3 regions of the Pseudomonas sp. GW821-FHT01A09 genome follow, and region 3 is predicted to be linked to each of the others. Evidence: riboswitches for the same ligand, from Rfam matches in the RefSeq annotation. Region 3 holds a riboswitch; each other region holds the start of a gene.
The links. A riboswitch is a leader RNA that binds a small molecule or an ion and turns the genes downstream of it on or off. The one in region 3 is predicted to bind cobalamin.
Positions count from the first base shown of each region.

Region 1: another riboswitch for cobalamin. It lies ahead of cobW (cobalamin biosynthesis protein CobW); the one in region 3 lies ahead of cobO (cob(I)yrinic acid a,c-diamide adenosyltransferase).
Region 2: another riboswitch for cobalamin. It lies ahead of AC3WJP_RS00655 (ABC transporter substrate-binding protein); the one in region 3 lies ahead of cobO (cob(I)yrinic acid a,c-diamide adenosyltransferase).

Region 1 covers NZ_JBYSWB010000049.1:10,701-16,702, forward strand. Annotated here, with positions in the region: gene AC3WJP_RS28225 (magnesium chelatase ATPase subunit I) at 1-138, opposite strand, end outside; gene cobN (cobaltochelatase subunit CobN) at 145-3,906, opposite strand; gene cobW (cobalamin biosynthesis protein CobW) at 3,910-4,974, opposite strand; cobalamin riboswitch at 5,071-5,287, opposite strand; gene AC3WJP_RS28240 (cobalamin biosynthesis protein) at 5,619-6,002, shown strand, end outside.
Region 2 covers NZ_JBYSWB010000001.1:160,797-166,798, forward strand. Annotated here, with positions in the region: gene AC3WJP_RS00650 (FecCD family ABC transporter permease) at 1-422, opposite strand, end outside; gene AC3WJP_RS00655 (ABC transporter substrate-binding protein) at 419-1,444, opposite strand; cobalamin riboswitch at 1,487-1,682, opposite strand; gene AC3WJP_RS00660 (alanine/glycine:cation symporter family protein) at 1,811-3,253, opposite strand; gene AC3WJP_RS00665 (helix-turn-helix domain-containing protein) at 3,428-4,246, shown strand; gene AC3WJP_RS00670 (cysteine hydrolase family protein) at 4,455-4,979, shown strand; gene AC3WJP_RS00675 (amino acid permease) at 5,087-6,002, opposite strand, start outside.
Region 3 covers NZ_JBYSWB010000029.1:16,924-22,925, forward strand. Annotated here, with positions in the region: gene galB (4-oxalmesaconate hydratase) at 1-426, shown strand, start outside; gene AC3WJP_RS24370 (4-carboxy-4-hydroxy-2-oxoadipate aldolase/oxaloacetate decarboxylase) at 423-1,136, shown strand; gene AC3WJP_RS24375 (4-oxalomesaconate tautomerase) at 1,276-2,346, shown strand; gene AC3WJP_RS24380 (PQQ-dependent sugar dehydrogenase) at 2,445-3,761, opposite strand; cobalamin riboswitch at 4,053-4,278, shown strand; gene cobO (cob(I)yrinic acid a,c-diamide adenosyltransferase) at 4,414-5,025, shown strand; gene AC3WJP_RS24390 (cobyrinic acid a,c-diamide synthase CobB) at 5,022-6,002, shown strand, end outside.

The DNA.
Region 1 (6,002 bases), on a different contig from region 3:
GCTCTTGGCCATGCCCCGCGGCCCCTCGATCAACACGCCGCCGATCTGCGGATCGATGGCGGTCAGGCACAGCGCCAGCTTCAGCGAATCGGCGGCCACTACGGCGGCGAGGGGGAAATGCACGGTGTCGTGGGTCATGGCGATTCAGGCGTCTTCTTCAATATCGAGCAAAAGGTTTTCCAGCGCCTGGCGGTACTCGCCCGGCTCCTCCCACAAGCCGCGCTGCTGGGCTTCGAGCAGACGCTCGGTGATATCGCGCAGGGCCGCAGGATTGTGCTGCTGGAGGAACTGGCGGGTGTCGGCATCCAGCGCGTAGGCGTCGGCCAGCAGGGCGTATTGGTGGTCGTCGATCAACTGGGTGGTGGCGTCAAAGGCAAACAGGTTGTCGACGGTCGCCGCCAGCTCGAAGGCGCCTTTGTAGCCATGGCGCTTGACGCCCTCGATCCACTTCGGATTGGCCGCCCGCGCGCGCACCACGCGGTTGAGCTCCTCCTTGAGAGTACGGATACGCGGCACGTCGGGCTGGCTGTGGTCGCCGTGATAGCTGGCGGTGTTGCGCCCACTGAGGGTCTCGGCGGCGGCAAGCATGCCGCCCTGGAATTGATAGTAGTCATTGGAATCGAGCAGGTCGTGCTCGCGGTTGTCCTGGTTCTGGATAACCGCCTGCACCTGCCCCAGACGCGTAGCGAACTGTTGGCGAGCCGGGGTGCCTTCATCCGCGGCGCCGTAGGCATAGCCGCCCCAGTTGAGATAGACCTCGGCGAGGTCCGCACGGCTTTGCCACAAACGTTCATCGACTGCGCCCTGCACGCCCGCACCATAGGCACCCGGCTTGGCACCGAAGATCCGCCAGCCGGCCTGGCGCTCGGCCTGATCGCTGCTCAAGCCTTGCGCCAGCAGGGCTTGGCGCTCGGCACGCACGCGCGCCGCCAGCGGATTGAGATCCTGTGGCTCGTCCAGCGCCGCCACGGCCTGCACCGCGGCGTCGAACAAGCGGATCAGATTGGCAAAGGCATCGCGAAAGAAACCCGACACCCGCAGCGTGACATCCACACGGGGTCGATCCAGCAGGCTCAACGGCAGAATCTCGAAATCGTCGACGCGCTGGCTGCCGGTGGCCCAAACCGGCCGCACGCCCATCAGCGCCATGGCCTGGGCGATATCGTCGCCACCGGTACGCATGGTTGCGGTACCCCATACCGACAGCCCCAACTGCCGCAAATGATCGCCGTGATCCTGCAAATGCCGCTCCAGGATCAGGTTGGCCGAGGCGAAGCCGATACGCCAGGCCGTGGTGGTGGGCAGATTGCGCACGTCTACCGAAAAGAAATTGCGCCCGGTAGGCAGCACGTCCAGGCGCCCACGGCTCGGCGCACCGCTGGGGCCCGCCGGCACGAAGCGGCCGGCCAGCGCATCGAGCAAGCCGGTGATTTCCGCTGCGCCGCAGGCATCGAGGCGCGGGGCCACCTGGGTAAGCAGCTCGTCGACGATCAACCGGGTCGGCTGCCAGGCGCCGGCGTCCGGCAGCGTGAGGCTGCCATCGAGCGCCTGCTCTATCAGCCGCAGGGCAAACAATTCGAGCCGTTCGCGGGTATCGCCATGGGTGCGCCAGGGCTCGGCACTAATCTCCAGCAACGCGGCGGGCTTGCTCCCCTGCCAGGCTTCACCGAGGTCGCAATCCAGCGGATCGAAGCCCAGGTCAAAGCCCTTCGCCAGCGCGCGCAACACACTGCCGCGCCCGTCACGGCCATCGCCGCGAGGGATACGCAGCAACGCCGCCAGGGTATCGATGCGCAGGCGGCCCGCGGGCGACTCGCCGAAGATATGCAGGCCGTCGCGAATCTGCGACTCCTTCAGGTCACACAGATAGGTGTCAAGCCGCGGCAGCCAGACCGCCGCCTCAGCGTCGGCATCCAGCGCCAGCTCCTGATCCAGATGGGCCTCGCGCACCAGCCTGAGGATGTCCCGTTGCAGCTCCAGTGCCCGACGTGGGTCGAGCAGCTGCGCTTCGTAATATTCGTCGGCGAGCAATTCCAGATCGCGCAAGGGCCCGTAGCTCTCGGCGCGGGTCAGCGGCGGCATCAGGTGGTCGATGATCACTGCCTGGGTGCGGCGCTTGGCTTGAGCGCCCTCCCCGGGATCGTTGACGATAAAGGGATAGATGTTCGGCATCGGCCCCAGCAAGGCGTCGGGCCAGCAGGCAGCAGACAGACCGACGCCCTTGCCCGGCAACCACTCGAGATTGCCGTGCTTGCCGACATGAATCAGCGCATCGGCGCCATAGGCATGGCGCAGCCAGAAGTAAAACGCCAGGTAACCATGGGGCGGCACCAGGTCCGGGTCGTGATAGACCGCACTGTGATCGACCTGAAAGCCGCGCGCCGGCTGGATGCCGACGAAGGTCAAGCCCAGGCGCAGGCCGGCGACCATCATTCGCCCGTTACGACACATCGGGTCGCTGGTCGGCTCGCCCCAACGGGCGCGCACGGCATCCTGATTGGCCTGGGGCAAGCGCGCGAAGGCCTGCAGGTAGGCGTCCATGGCAAGGCTCTGATGGCACGGGCGCAGGTCCTGGCCATCCGGGTCGTTGGTCACCCCGCCCAGTAGCGCGTGAATCAACGCGGTACCGTCAGCGGGAACGTCGCTGACCGGATACCCCTGTTCGGCCATGGCCAGCAGAATGTTGCGCGCCGCCGCGGGCGTGTCCAGGCCCACGCCGTTACCGATACGACCGTCGCGGGTCGGGTAGTTGGCCAGGATCAAGGCCACGCGCTTTTGCCCATTGGGCAGGCGCGCCAGGTCGGCCCAGCGCCGCGCCAGTTCGGCGACGAAATCCATGCGCTCGCGCTGCGGCCGATAGCAGACCACGTCCGACTGGCTGCGCTCGCTGCGCCAGGCCAGGTCCTTGAAGCTGATGGGCCGGCTGATGATGCGCCCGTCCAGTTCCGGCAGGGCGATATGCATAGCCAGATCGCGGGACCCCAACCCTTGTTCGCTGGCAGTCCAGGCTGGTTCGTTGTCCTGGGCGCAGATGGCCTGGATCACCGGGATATTGCGGCGGAACGGCCGCATATGTGGCGCTTCGGGGGTCGACTGGGCGAAACCGGTGGTATTGAGGATCACCGCCGCCTGCACCTCGTCGAGCCACTCCTCCACCGCGCTCAGGCACCCTGGCTCCTTGAGGCTGGCCACGGCGATGGGCAGCGGATTGAGTCCAGCCGCCTGCAGTGCCTCGCAGAAGGTGTCGATGAACGCCGTGTTGGCGGCCTGCAGATGGGAGCGATAGAACAGGATCGGCACTACCGGGGCATCACGCAGCCATTGCTGACGCCAGTCGTGCAGTTCGGCCTGGGGCTTGTGCGGGTGATAGATGACGGTGCGCGGCAATGCCTGCGGTTCCTGCCAGCTGTATCCAGCACGACCCAGCCAGCGCTCGGCCAGGCAATGGAACAGATTCAGCGCATTGCCGACGCCGCCCTGGCGCAGGAAATGCCAGAGCCGCTCGGCTTCCGCTGCCGGCACGCTGCTCAGGGCACTCAGTTCAGGGTCGGGACGATCGTCCCCCGGCACCAGTATCAACTGCGTGCCGCGGGACTTGAGTGTCAGCAGTTGCTCGACGCCGTAGCGCCAGTAGCCGATACCGCCGTGCAACGACAGCACAATGACCTTGGCGTGGCGCAGCACCTGATCGACATACAGATCGACCGAGGCGTGATTCTGCACCTGCATGGGGTTGGCCAGGCGCAAGGTCGGGTAGTCGTCCGGCAACTGCTGGGCGACTTCGGCGAGCATCGCCAGGTGGGAGTCGCCGCTGCACAGAATCACCAGTTCGGCAGGCGTCTGCCCCAGGTCGGCAATGCTGTCGTCCGGGACGAAACCGCCGGGCTGGGTTCTGAGCAGGTGCATGGATCAGGCGGACAACGCAGCGCGCAGTTGGGCTTCAAGGGCCACGGCATCGAGCTCCTGACCGATCAGCACCAGCTTGGTGACGCGCACTTCATCACTGCGCCAGGCGCGGTCGAAATGCTTGTCGAAGCGCGTGCCCACGCCCTGGATCAACAAGCGCATCGGCTTGTTCGGCACGGCGGCGAAACCCTTGATACGCAGGATGCCGTGCTGCACCACCAGTTGCGTCAGGGCGTCGAGCAGCAGGCTCTCGTCGGCTTCGGGAAGGTCGATGGAGATCGAGTCGAAGGCATCGTGGTCATGGTCGTCGTGATCATCACCGTCGTGATGGTCATGGTGCGTCTTGCGTCCATCGATGTGCACCTCGGACTCGGCGCCCAGGCCCAGCAACACGTCCAGCGGCACGCGACCGCTGCTGGCCTCGATGACCTTGACCGCCGCCGGCAGCTCTTCGGCCACTTCGGCGCGTACGTTGGCCAGCGCCTGCGGATCGATCAGATCGGCCTTGTTGAGGATCACCAGATCGGCACTGGCCAGTTGGTCGGCGAACAGTTCGTGCAGCGGCGACTCGTGATTCAGGTTGGGATCGAGTTTGCGCTGGGCGTCGACCTGATCCGGATAGGCCGCGAAGGTGCCAGCGGCGACGGCCGGGCTGTCAACCACGGTGATCACCGCATCGACGGTGCAGGCGTTGCGGATTTCCGGCCACTGGAAGGCTTGCACCAACGGCTTGGGCAAGGCCAGGCCGCTGGTTTCGATGAGGATATGGTCGAGGTCGCCGCGGCGCGCCACCAGCTCACGCATCACCGGGAAGAATTCTTCCTGGACGGTGCAGCACAGGCAGCCGTTGGCCAGTTCGTAGACACGGCCGCTGGCTTCTTCTTCGCTGCAGCCGATGCTGCACTGCTTGAGGATGTCGCCGTCGATGCCCAGCTCGCCGAATTCATTGACGATCACCGCAATGCGCCGGCCCTGGGCGTGGTCGAGCATGTGCCGCAGCAAGGTGGTCTTGCCCGAGCCGAGGAAGCCGGTGACGATGGTGACGGGAAGTTTGGCCAGTGTTTTCATCGGATGCCCTTGGCAGGAGTGGCGGGCATACGGGACGAGGGCCGCGGTGCGCTGAGCCCACGGTGCGTTCGCCACCGGATCACCCCGCCCGGTTGTTAAGAGAAACGGTTCGAGGCAGGTCTCCTGGCTTGCGATGTGCCAACGACTGGCGAACGGGCCAGGCTGGAGTGGCTCGACGCCTTCCCGCGCGTGGCGCAGTGGCAGTGTCGAACCGGGCATCGCTTACAGTTGCGGGGGCAGCCGCGGCATTGGACCGCGTTCCCTTCTTAGCCGCACCCTCGCAAGGGGCGGAACCTCAGTGCAGCAAGGGTACGGAGTGTGAGGAACGAGGTCAATCGAAGGTGCGAGGTTTCCCTGCCATTGCACACTGCGCGAACCGGCACGATGAGATTGACCCGCAGCAGCCACCATGGTCTGCTGTGCAGCCGTTTCGGGTGCCCTTGACCGGCGTTCACGTCGGCCCCCACCCTGAAGTCCAGAGGGAACCGCCATGTCCATCAGCAACACCACCTCCAGCCCTGCCGCCCCGTGCCCTTGAGGTCGCCCCGGATGATCAAGCGTACTGCACGACCCCTGGGCTTCTCTGGACTGTTGGCACAGGACCTGATCGGCGCGTGGCTGTTTGGCCGCAAAGCGGTCGCTCGATGAGCCGGCTAGTGGCCGGTTTCGGGTGCCGCGCGGGCTGCTCGGTCGAAGTGCTGAACGCCCTGCTCGATCGAACCCTTCGCGCCAATGGTCTGGATCGCAGCCACTTGGTCGGCATCGCCAGCCTTGACCGCAAGGCCGACGAACCCGGACTGGTGCAGTTGGCGGCGCAATTATGCGTACCCTTCTACACCTACACCGCCACTGAACTGCTGGTTCATGACTCACAGCTGAGCCACCGATCGGAAACCTCCTTTGCCCACACCGGCTGCCATGGCGTGGCCGAAAGCTGCGCTCTGGCGCTGGCCGAAGAGCTCGGAGATGCGTACCCACAGTTGCGCGTGAGCCGCCAAAAGACCGCTGATGCGACCTTGGCACTGGTG
Region 2 (6,002 bases), on a different contig from region 3:
GCCAGCACCGCGCCGCTGAAGGCGCCCATCGACAACGAGATGGCGCCGCCACCGATGCCAATCAATGCCACCAGCACCGCGCCGGTCGAGGCGCCCGCCGATATACCTAGCAGGTACGGCTCGGCCAGGGCGTTGCGCAACAGTGCTTGCAGGACCACGCCGCAGGTCGCCAGGCCGGCGCCGCAGGCAGCTGCTACCAGGGCGCGGGGCAGACGGTAGTTCCAGATGATGCCTTGGTCGATCGCATCCAGCGGATAGTTGCCCAGGCCCAGCTGGTTGGCCAGGGTCTGCAGGACCACACCGGGCGCCAGCGGCGTTTCACCGATGGCCACGCCCGCCAGCAGGGCCAGCGCCAGCAGCGGCAACACCCAGCTCAGGCGCAGCAGCAACTGGCGCGCGGCGATGGCCAATGTCCGGGTCATTTCGGCAGCTTGAAGTGATCGATGGCGTCGGCAAGGCCGTCGATGCCATCGAACATGCGCACCGTGGCTTCCATCGACTGGGCGTCGAGGATCACGATGCGGCCGTGCTTGACCGCGTCCATATTGCGCGCCACGGGATCGTTCTTGAGGAATTCCAGCTTCTTCAGGTAGTCATCGGCCGGAAAGCGCCGCCGATCCATCCGTGCGATGACCAGCACGGTGGGATTGGCCTTGGCAATGCTTTCCCAGCCGACGGTGGGCCATTCTTCGTCCGACTGCACCACGTTGTGCAGCCCCAGGGTGCTGGCCATGAAGTCCGGCACGCCTTTGCGTCCGGCCATGTAGGGGTCGCTGGCCAGGTCCGGGCTGGAGAACCAGAACGCCACGGTGGCGTTATTCAGCTGTTTGGCCGCGACCTTGGCCTGAGCCTTTGCCAGCCGCGCCGCCAGTTCGGCATTGAGTGCGGTGCCACGCTCACTGACGTCGAAAATCGTCGCCAGCTGGTCGATGGTCTTGTACAGGCTGTCGACGCTGAACGGGCGCAGGCGTGTGCCGTCGGCGCCGACCCGGTTGTCCTTGCCTTCGCAATCGGTGGGCATCACGTAGGCGGGGATGTGCAGGTCGTTGAACTGCTCGCGAGTGGCGACGGCGCCCTGAGGCCCGACCGACCATTCGAACTGCACCGCCACCAGGTCCGGGCGCTTGTTGATCACCGCCTCGAAGCTCGGTTGGTTGTCGGCTAGGCGCGGGACCTTGGCGTCGAGGCTCTGGTACGCCGGCAGCACTGGGTTGAACCACAGCGAGGTCCCAACCACGCGCTCGCCCAGCCCGAGGGCATAGAGGATCTCGGTGGTGGACTGGCCGATGGTCACCGCTTTGCTCGGCGCCTGGGCGAAGGTCAGCGCGGTGCCGCAGTTGTCCACGGTGAGTGGATAGTGGGTCGGTGCGGCCAATGCCGGGCCGCATGTGATCAAGCTGAACAGCAGGCCGTTCAGCAGAAGGGCAGGACGAATCAATGACATGAAAATCTACTCGCTACGAACTCCGGACACCCCGCCGGTGGGTACTCGATATTGCCGCCGGCAGGTCTCCTGACTGGCGTGTCATGGCTGCATTCAGGCCTTCCCGGAGTGAACCAGTGGCGCAGATCAGAATGCGGCTCGACGCCTACAGTTGCGGGGGCAGTTCCGTTTCACGGCGGTGGGCACGTGACGGATTCCCTATTGATCCTGTGAAGGAACCGGCGGGCGACATGGTACGTGATTGTTTTTCGGGGTGGAAATGCTGTTGCCGCCATGCTGCGGTGCGGGGTGATGATGCAGGCTCGCAGCGAAACATCCGGACAGCAAAAAGCCCCTCGCAAGGGGCTTCTCGCTGCATATCGCCAATCAGCGTTGCGCATGCGCCAGTTCGGCGGCGTAGGCGCTTTCGGCGACCTTGCCGGTCTCCACTGGCCAGGCGTGCTGGTCGAGGTCCAGATCCTGGAACTGGGCGGCGTCGAACACGGGCTGTTTGATCCCGGCGCGGCGCTGATCATCGTAGTCGCGCATCACCCGCAGGCCGACCTTGAACAGCAGGGCCAGCGCGGTCAGGTTGACGAACGCCAGGCCGGTCATGGTGATGTCGGCGAAGGCGAACACAGTGGACAGGTCCTGGGTCGAGCCCCAGACGATCAACACCATTACCAGCGCGCGGTAGCCCAGCAGCACGAAGCGATTGCGGCTGAGGAACTGCAGGCTGTTTTCGCCCAGGTAGTAGTTGTAGAGGATGCAGGTGAACACGAACAGCGACAGCGCAATGCTGACGAAGGTACGGCCCCAGTCACCGACTACCGCAGCCAGGGAGTTCTGGGTCAGGGCAATGCCGTCGCCTTCGAAGCCCGGGGTGTAGAAGCCCGACAGCAGAATCAGCAAGGCGGTGCAGGTGCAGATCACGAAGGTGTCGAGGAACACGCTGAACGCCTGCACCACGCCTTGGGCGGCAGGGTGGCGCACGGAAGCGACGGCGGCGACGTTAGGGGCGCTGCCCAGGCCGGCTTCGTTGGCGAACACGCCGCGCTTGACGCCCATGACGATGGCGCTGCCGAGCAGACCGGCGAAGGCGGGGTCGAGGCCGAAGGCGCTCTTGACGATGGTTTCGAGCATGGCCGGGACGTGGCCGATCTGGGTGAAGATCACGTACAGGGTCACGCCGATGTAGGCCAGGGTCTTGATCGGCACCAGCAGGTCGGAAACCGAAGCGATGCGCTTGATGCCGCCCAGGAACACCACGCCCAGCAACACGGCGAGGATGATGCCGGTGTAGTGCGGGTCGTAGCCGAAAGCGTTCTGCAGCGAGTGGGTCACGGTGAACGACTGCAGGCCCATGAAGGCGAAGCCGTAGGTGACCAGCAGCAGGATCGAGAACACTACGGCCATCCAGCGCAGCTTCAGACCATGCTGGATGTAGTAGGCCGGGCCACCGCGGTACATGCCTTCGCCTTCGCTGCGCTTGTAGACCTGGGCCAGGGTGCACTCGAAAAAGCTGCTCGCCATGCCCACCAGGGCCGTGACCCACATCCAGAACACCGCGCCCGGGCCGCCCAGGGTCACGGCAATGCCGACGCCGGCGATGTTACCGGCGCCCACGCGGCCGGCGAGGCTCAGCATCAGGGCCTGAAAGGAGCTCAACTGACCGCCCTGGCCACGAATCGATTCCTTGAACACACTGAACATGTGAACGAAATGGCGGAATTGCACGAAACGCGAGCGCAGGGTGAAGTAGCTCCCCAGACCGACGATCAGCACGATAAGGACTTTCCCGGACAGAAAATCATTGAGCGTTTCAAGCATGTTAGGTGCTCCCTCTTGTTGTTTTGACCTGTAAAGACAAGCGCAACGGACGCGTCACCGCGAAAGGGGGGCATGATTGGCCGATACATACTCTGTGACAATTTCGCGGGTTGCTCCGATTTGGTGCGAGTTGATGCTATTATTGCGCCTGTCGCTTCATTTCAAAGCTGGGTCATGAGTCAACATTTCAGTACCAACCTCAAACTCGCCTGCAGTCACTACCGCTCTATATCGGAAGTCTGTCGGCTGCTGGTGATCAACCGGGCGCAATTCAACAAGTACCTCAGCGGGCAAAGCCAGCCGACGGCCTACAACCTCAAGCGCATCGGAGATTTCTTCGGGGTCGAGGATTACGAACTGGGCCTGCCGCCCGAACAGTTTGCGCGTCTGATCGGTGCTCGCGCCTCGGCCATGCCCACGCCCGCTCCCCAGGACCCGCTGCTGGCCATGCTGGCGCCGCTGCGGGAAAAGGCCGCGGACCTGTCGCGCTATTGTGGCTATTACTTCGAATACTCCAATTGCATGTCGGTGCCCGGCACCATCCTGGTGTCGCTGGTGCACCTGCGTGAGGAACAGGGCAATTTTCTCTTCGAACGCCAGGAGCGTCAGGAACGCTCCAGCACCAGCGATCCCCACGCCGATGACTGGGTGCGCTGCCGCTATCTGGGCGCTGCTTTTGCGCTGCAGGATCGGTTATTCCTGGTGGATTTCGAATCGCTGACGGTCAACGAGATGAGCCAGACCATCCTCATCCCCAGCTTCAAGAGCCGTATCACTCGTCTCAATGGCTTGAAAACCGGAGTGTCCAGCGGTGACCGGCGCAACCCGGCATGCACCCGCGTGGTGTGGGAGTATCTGGGGCTGGAGATCAACCGCATCAACGCCTATCGGCAGGTCCGGCTCTATCATCCGGACGATGCGCTGATCGACGATGACGTGCGCCGGCGTCTGCAGGCGATTCCCAATGTGCACGGCTTGTACGAAGTCGAATGATACTTGGTGGTTGACACACTATTGCCAGCAGGGGCAGTATTTTCCCATGAACGCGCACACGCCCGACCTCACTACCACCACGACCGCCTATGGCGGCCCGGTGATGCGTACCTGAGTCGAATCGGTATGCAACAAAGGCCCCGCCAGCACCCACTGGACGGGGCCTTTTGTTTTCTCCGTCCAGGCTGGCCAACGATGGAGAAGGACGATGAAAAAAGCTCTGCTGGTGATCGACATGCAAGTCGGTCTGTTCCACGGCCCGCAAGCGCCTTTCGAGGCTGACCGGGTACTGGCCAACATCAATACGCTGATCGCCGCGGCCCGTCGGGCCGGAGCGCCGATCGTGGTGGTTCGCCACACCGGCCCCGATGGCTCGCCGATTGCCGCCGGGAGTGCTTTTTGGCAAGTACTGCCCGAGCTGGCGGTGGATGCCCATCAGGATCACTTTATCGACAAGACGCGCCCCAGCTGCTTCTTCAACACGGGGTTGGCCGAATGGCTCGATGATGCCGGGGTAGGGGAGTTGGTGATCTGTGGGATGAAGACTGACTACTGTGTCGACAGCACGAGCCGATTGGCTGGGGATCTAGGCTTCAAGGCGGTGCTGGTGGCCGATGCCCATACCACGATGGACAGTCCGGTGCTGGACGCTGCGGCGATCATCGCGCACCACAATCAGCTGTTGGCGGGGCCGTTCGTGAAGTTGCAAAGCACTGTTGACGTGGCGTTCTGACCCTGCACCTGTAGCGAGGGGGCTTGCCCCCGAAAAATAGCCGGCACCCTGACATTGTCTGGTGACGCGAACATCTTTCGGGGGCAAGCCCCCTCGCTACAAGTTTATCAGCGACGCTGCTTGGTTCTGTAGGCCACCGCCAGTACGGCCAGCCAGATGGGTATCAACAGCACCGACTCGTTGATACCCGGCGTCATGGCCATGATCACCAGAATGCCCGCCAGAAACGCCAGGCAGATATAGTTGGTGACCGGGTAGCCCCAACTCTTGTAACTCGACACCTGCCCCGACGCGCGCAGCGAGCTGCGAAACATCAGGTGAGTGATGGTGATCATCACCCAGTTGAGCACCAGAGCCGCGACCACCAGGGCCATCAGGATCTCCAGCGCCTTGGCTGGCATCACATAATTGATCAGCACGCACACGCCCGTCGCCGCCGCCGAAACGGCCAATGCGGTGAGTGGTACGCCGCGCGCGCTGACATTGAGCAGGCGCTTGGGCGCGTTGCCCTGACTGGCCAGGCCGAACAGCATGCGGCTGTTGCTGTATACGCAGCTGTTGTAGACCGACAGTGCGGCGGTCAGCACCACCACGTTGAGCAAGGTGGCAACGATGTTGCTGTCCAGCGCATGGAAAATCAGCACGAAGGGGCTGCCGCCGGTTACCACGTTCTGCCACGGATACAACGACAGCAGCACGGTCAGGGCGCCGACATAGAAAAGTAGAATGCGGTAGATGACCTGATTGGTGGCCTTGGGGATGCTCACCTTGGGGTCATCGGCTTCGGCTGCGGTGATGCCGATCAGCTCCAGGCCGCCGAACGAGAACATGATGAAGGCCATGGCCATCAACAGGCCGCGCACGCCGTTGGGGAAGAAGCCGCCGTGTTGCCACAGATTGGCGACGCTGGCGTCCGGGCCGCCGTTGCCGCTGGCCAGCAGCCAGGCGCCGAAGACGATCATGCTGATGATGGCGACGACCTTGATCATCGAAAACCAGAACTCCATCTCGCCGAACACGCGC
Region 3 (6,002 bases):
GATGTGTTCCGCCGCGTGCAGCCGGAATTCGTCCTCAGCCATTCGCTCAAGGACCCCTACAACTACGATCACCCGCTGGCCATTCACCTGACTCAGGAGGCGCGCATCATCGCCCAGGCCGAAGGCTACAAGCCCGGCGAGCAGATCGTCGGCGCGCCGCCGGTGTACAGCTTCGAGCCGCACCAGCCCGAGCAGTGCGAGTGGAAGCCCGACGTGCTGCTGGACATTACCGAGGTGTGGGACAAGAAGTACGCAGCCATCCAATGCATGGCCGGCCAGGAGCACCTGTGGGAGTACTACACCCGCGTCGCCCTGCAGCGCGGCGTGCAGGCCAAGCGCAACATCGGCATCACGGCGAAAAAGAACATCGTCTACGCCGAGGGCTATCAGAGCATCTTTCCACGGGTGACGGAGAATCTGGGATGAGCAGCGTAGGCAAAACCGGTGTGGTGGTGCGCAACATTCAGCGTGCCGACAAGGCCTTGATTGCCGAGCTGACCCAGTACGGCGTCGCTACCGTGCACGAGGCCCAGGGCCGCAAGGGCCTGCTGGCGCCGTCGATCCGGCCGATCCAGCAGGACTTCGCCCTCAGCGGCTCGGCGGTCACCGTGCTGGTGGCGCCGGGGGATAACTGGATGTTCCATGTGGCGGTGGAGCAGTGCCAGCCGGGGGACATCCTCGTGGTGGCGCCCAGCTCGCCGTGCACCGACGGCTTTTTCGGCGACCTGCTGGCCACCTCGCTCAAGGCCCGCGGCGTGCAGGGGCTGGTGCTCGACGCCGGCGTGCGCGACACCCGGACCCTGCGCGAGATGGGCTTTGCGGTGTGGTCGCGGGCGGTGCATGCCCAGGGCACCATCAAGGAGACCCTGGGCTCGGTGAATATCCCCATCGTCTGTGCCGGGCAGTTGGTCAACCCGGGCGACGTGGTACTGGCGGATGACGACGGCGTGGTGATCGTGCGCCGCGCCGAGTTGCCGGCGGTGATCGAAGCCAGCCGCAAGCGTGCCGACCTTGAAGAGCAAAAACGCCTGCGCCTGGCTGCTGGCGAGCTCGGCCTGGACATCTACAACATGCGCCCGCGGCTGGCGGAGAAGGGCTTGCGGTATGTCGATAGCCTGGATGATGTGGAGAGCTGAAATGCCCCAGCGCCAGTGCTGACGCCTTCGCGGGCAAGCCTCGCTCCCACAGTGGTGACGCACCTGTAGGAGCAGGGCTTGCCCGCGAAGAGGCCGGTGCATTCAACGCATCTGTGTCGACCCTATAGAGAGCTGAGCCATGCCCCAAACCCGAATCCCTTGCCTGATGATGCGCGGCGGTACGTCCAAGGGGGCGTACTTTCTGGCGGGCGATCTGCCCGCTGATCCGCTCCAGCGCGACCGCGCATTGCTCGCCGCCATGGGCTCGCCGGATCCGCGCCAGATCGACGGCATCGGCGGTGCGGATTCGTTGACCAGCAAGGTGGCGATCATCCGCGCGTCGAGCCGCCCCGGGATCGACGTCGACTATCTGTTCGCCCAGGTCGTGGTGGATCAGCCGCGGGTCGATTACGGGCAGAACTGCGGCAACATCCTCGCCGGGGTCGGGCCCTTCGCCTTGGAGCGCGGGCTGGTGGCCGCCCAGGGTGAATTGACCGCAGTGCGCATCTACATGGAAAACACCGGCCAGACCGCCACCGCGCTGGTGCAGACGATCGATGGCCAGGTGCGCTACGACGGCGCGGCGGTCATCGATGGCGTGCCTGGCAGCGCCGCGCCGGTGGTAGTGCGTTTCGACGATATCGCCGGTTCCAGCTGCGGCGCATTGCTGCCGACCGGCCAGGTACGCGATACCTTCGATGGCATTGAGGTGACCTGCATCGATAACGGCATGCCGGTGGTGGTGCTGCGGGCGGCGGACTTCGGGCTGACCGGCCGCGAAAGCCGCGCCGAGTTGAATGCCGATGAGGGCTTGAAGGCGCGCCTGGAGTCGATTCGTCTGCAGGCCGGGCCGCGGATGAACCTGGGGGATGTGAGTGCCCGCACGGTGCCGAAGATGAGTTTGATCGCCGAGCCGTTTGCCGGCGGAGCGATCAGCAGCCGGACCTTCATCCCCCACACCTGCCATGCGTCGATCGGGGTATTCGGTGCGGTGAGCGTGGCGTCAGCGTGCTTGCTGCAAGGCTCGGTGGCAGGGGGCTTGGCGCAAGTGCCGGAAGGCGAACTCTTGAACGTCTCGGTGGAGCATCCGAGCGGCGAGTTCACCGTGGAGATCCGCCGCGATAACGGCGTGATCACCGGGTGCGGGCTGCTGCGCACCGCGCGGTTGTTGTTTGATGGATACGTCTGCGTGCCACTCAATACCCTGTAGCGAGGGGGCTTGCCCCCGATAAATCGTGTCAGCGACATCAGGGTGTCTGACACGGCGAATCGGGGGCAAGCCCCCTCGCTACAGGTGAGTCATATTGCCTAAGGCCGCGCCGCCGTTACCCGCCAGACCCGATTGCCCACATCATCCGCCACCAGCACGCCGCCGCGATGATCGACCACTACCCCCACCGGCCGGCCCATGGCGTTCTCGTCCTTGTCCAGGAAGCCGGTCAGCAGATCCACCGGCTGCCCGCTGGGCTTGCCGTTGGCAAAGGGCACGAACAGCACCTTGTAACCACTGTGCGGCTTGCGATTCCAGGAGCCATGCTGGCCGATGATCGCACCTTCGACGAAGGGCGCTGGCAATGCGTTGGCTTCGGCAAACGCCAGCCCCAATGACGCCGTATGCGGCCCGACCGCGTAGTCCGGGGCGATGGCCTTGGCCACCAGATCGGGATTCTGCGGGCTCACGCGCTCGTCCACATGCTGCCCGTAATAACTGAAGGGCCAGCCATAGAACGCCCCGTCCTTGACCGAGGTGATGTAATCCGGCACCAGGTCGCTGCCGATCTCGTCACGCTCGTTGACCGCCGTCCACAACGCGCCGGTTTTCGGTTCCCAGGCCAGACCATTGGGGTTGCGCAGGCCGGACGCGAAAATCCGCTGCTGATGGGTGAGCGGGTCCACTTCCCAGATCGCCGCGCGGCCTTTTTCGGCCTCCAGACCGTTTTCCGCGACGTTGCTGTTGGAGCCGACGGTGACATAGAGCTTCTTGCCATCCTGGCTGGCGATGACGTTCTTGGTCCAGTGGTGATTGATGGTGCCGCCGGGCAGGTCGACGATCTTGTCGCCGGGCGTGGTGATCGCGCTAGCGCCCTGAGCGTATTTGAAGTGCAGCAACTGGTCGGTGTCCGCCACGTACAGATCATCACCGACCAGCGCCATGCCGAACGGCGAATTGAGGTTGCTCAGGAAGGTGCTGCGGGTTTCCGCCACGCCGTCGCCGTCCTTGTCGCGCAGCAGCGTGATGCGGTTGGGGCTGGCCACCCCGGAACCCGCACGGCTCATCACCTTCTTGGCGATCCAGCCCTTGATGCCCTTGCTGTCATCGGGTTTGGGCGGGGCGTCGGTCTCGGCCACCAGCACATCGCCGTTGGGCAGTACATATAGCCAGCGCGGGTGATGGAGATCGCGGGCGAACACCGCCACTTGGGTACCGGGCGCTGCGACCGGTTTGGCGCCCTCGGGCCAGCCCACTGCCGGAGCGATGTTGACGGTCGGCAGCAGGGTCTTGTTGGGGGGCGGCAGTTTCGGCGTCGGGCCGGTGCCATCGCTGACTTGCAGGGTAGAGCTTTCGCCGCAGGCGGCAAGCGCGGCGCTGAGGCTGATCAGCGCGGCGAGGCGGGTGATGTGCATGGTGGGCTTCCCTGTGTGTGCTGTTGGTCTTGTTATGTGCAGTGCTGGCTGCGCTTGAAGGATAGAGGTATCGATAGGGGTGTAGGTTCCGGTGAATGTGCGTAGGACAGGCTGGCCCCTTCGCGAGCAAGCTCGGCTCCCACAGGGGTACGCCGCTTGTGGGAGCCGAGCTTGCAACAGGGGTACGCCGCTTGTGGGAGCCGAGCTTGCTCGCGAAGAGGCCAGCGGATTCAGCGCATGCCTGCGCCCCACCCAGCGGCTTCATTTGACGCTCACCCCCCAACCCTCTAACCTTCGCGGCGTGTTTCAGGTGCTCGGCCGCCGCCTGGCGGGTCGAGTGAAACAGGGAAGCCGGTGAGCGAGCCTAGCCTTGCGATTCCGGCGCTGCCCCCGCAACGGTAAATGAGTCAAGGCCGCGCACGTCGCCACTGGCCCTCCGGGGTTCGGGAAGGCGCGCCGCCTGGGTGTGATAGCCCCGCTCATGAGCCCGGAGACCGGCCTGAACGCTCTTATTTCAATTGACTGTCGCGCGGGTGAGAGCGGCATCGACGATATGCTGCGAGCCGCCCCCGCGCCCTGTCCCTGACACTTGGGCGCGCGGGCACCGTTCGTGCGTCGATGCCGTCTGCGTGCACCAGTAGCGGAGGCTGCCATGACTGAATCCCTCGAACGTGACGAGCGCCATGTCGCGCGCATGCTGCGTAAAAAAGCCGTGATGGACGAACGTATCGCCAACGCGCCCAATGCCTGTGGCTTGCTGCTGGTGCTGACCGGCAACGGCAAAGGCAAAAGCAGTTCGGCGTTCGGCATGCTTGCCCGCGCCATGGGCCATGGCATGCAATGCGGCGTGGTGCAGTTCATCAAGGGCCGCAACAGCACCGGCGAAGAGCTGTTCTTCCGCCGCTTCCCCGAGCAGGTGCGCTATCACGTCATGGGCGAAGGCTTCACCTGGGAGACCCAGGACCGCCAGCGCGACATCGCCGCCGCCGAAGCCGCCTGGGCCGTCTCGCTGCAGATGCTCCAGGACCCGGCCATTCACTTCGTGGTGCTCGACGAGTTGAACATCGCCCTCAAGCACGGCTATCTCGACCTCGATCGCGTGCTCAGCGACCTGCAAGCGCGCCCGGCCATGCAGCATGTGATCGTCACCGGTCGCGGCGCCAAGCCGGAAATGATCGAACTGGGCGACACCGTCACCGAAATGGGCATGCTCAAGCACGCGTTCCAGGCCGGTATCGGCGCGCAGAAGGGCGTCGAACTGTGAATCAGCCGCGCCACTGCCCGGCGGTATTGATCGCCGCGCCTGCATCGGGGCAGGGCAAGACCACGGTCACCGCCGCCCTCGCACGCTTGCACCGCAATCAGGGGCGCAGGGTACGGGTGTTCAAGTGCGGGCCGGATTTTCTCGACCCGATGATCCTCGAACGCGCCAGCGGTGCCCCGGTGTACCAGCTCGACCTGTGGATGGTAGGCGCCGACGAGAGCCGCCGGCTGTTGTGGGAAGCCGCCGCCGAGGCCGATCTGATCCTGATCGAAGGGGTGATGGGGCTGTTCGACGGCACGCCCTCGAGCGCCGACCTGGCGCGGCATTTCGGCGTACCGGTGCTGGCGGTGATCGACGGCACGGCCATGGCCCAGACGTTCGGCGCCCTGGCCCTGGGCCTGGCGCGCTATCAGCCGGATCTGCCGTTCGCCGGCGTGCTGGCCAATCGAGTCGGCACCCTGCGCCACGCGCAACTGCTGGAAAACAGCTTGACCGAAGGCCTGCGCTGGTACGGCGCGCTGTCCCGCGACCTGGCCATCGAGTTGCCCAGCCGTCACCTGGGGCTGGTGCAGGCCAGCGAACTGAATGATCTGGATGCCCGCCTGGACGCAGCCGCCGAAGCCTTGGCCGGCAGCTGCGAAGTGGCGCTGCCGCCGGCGGTCACCTTCGCCGCGCCCACCCTGGTGCCGGCCGAGCCTTTGCTCGACGGCGTGCGCATCGCGGTGGCCCATGACGAAGCCTTCGCCTTCACCTATGGCGCGAGCCTCGACCTGCTGCGCGCCATGGGTGCCGAGCTGGTGTTCTTTTCGCCGATCCACGACGCCGAGCTGCCCGCCTGCGACAGCCTCTACCTGCCCGGTGGCTATCCTGAACTGCATCACCTCGCGCTGGCCGCAAACCATGGCGTACTGGAGGCGATCCGCGCTCACCACGGGGCCGGCAAGCCGCTGCTCGCCGAATGCGGCGGCATGCTCTAT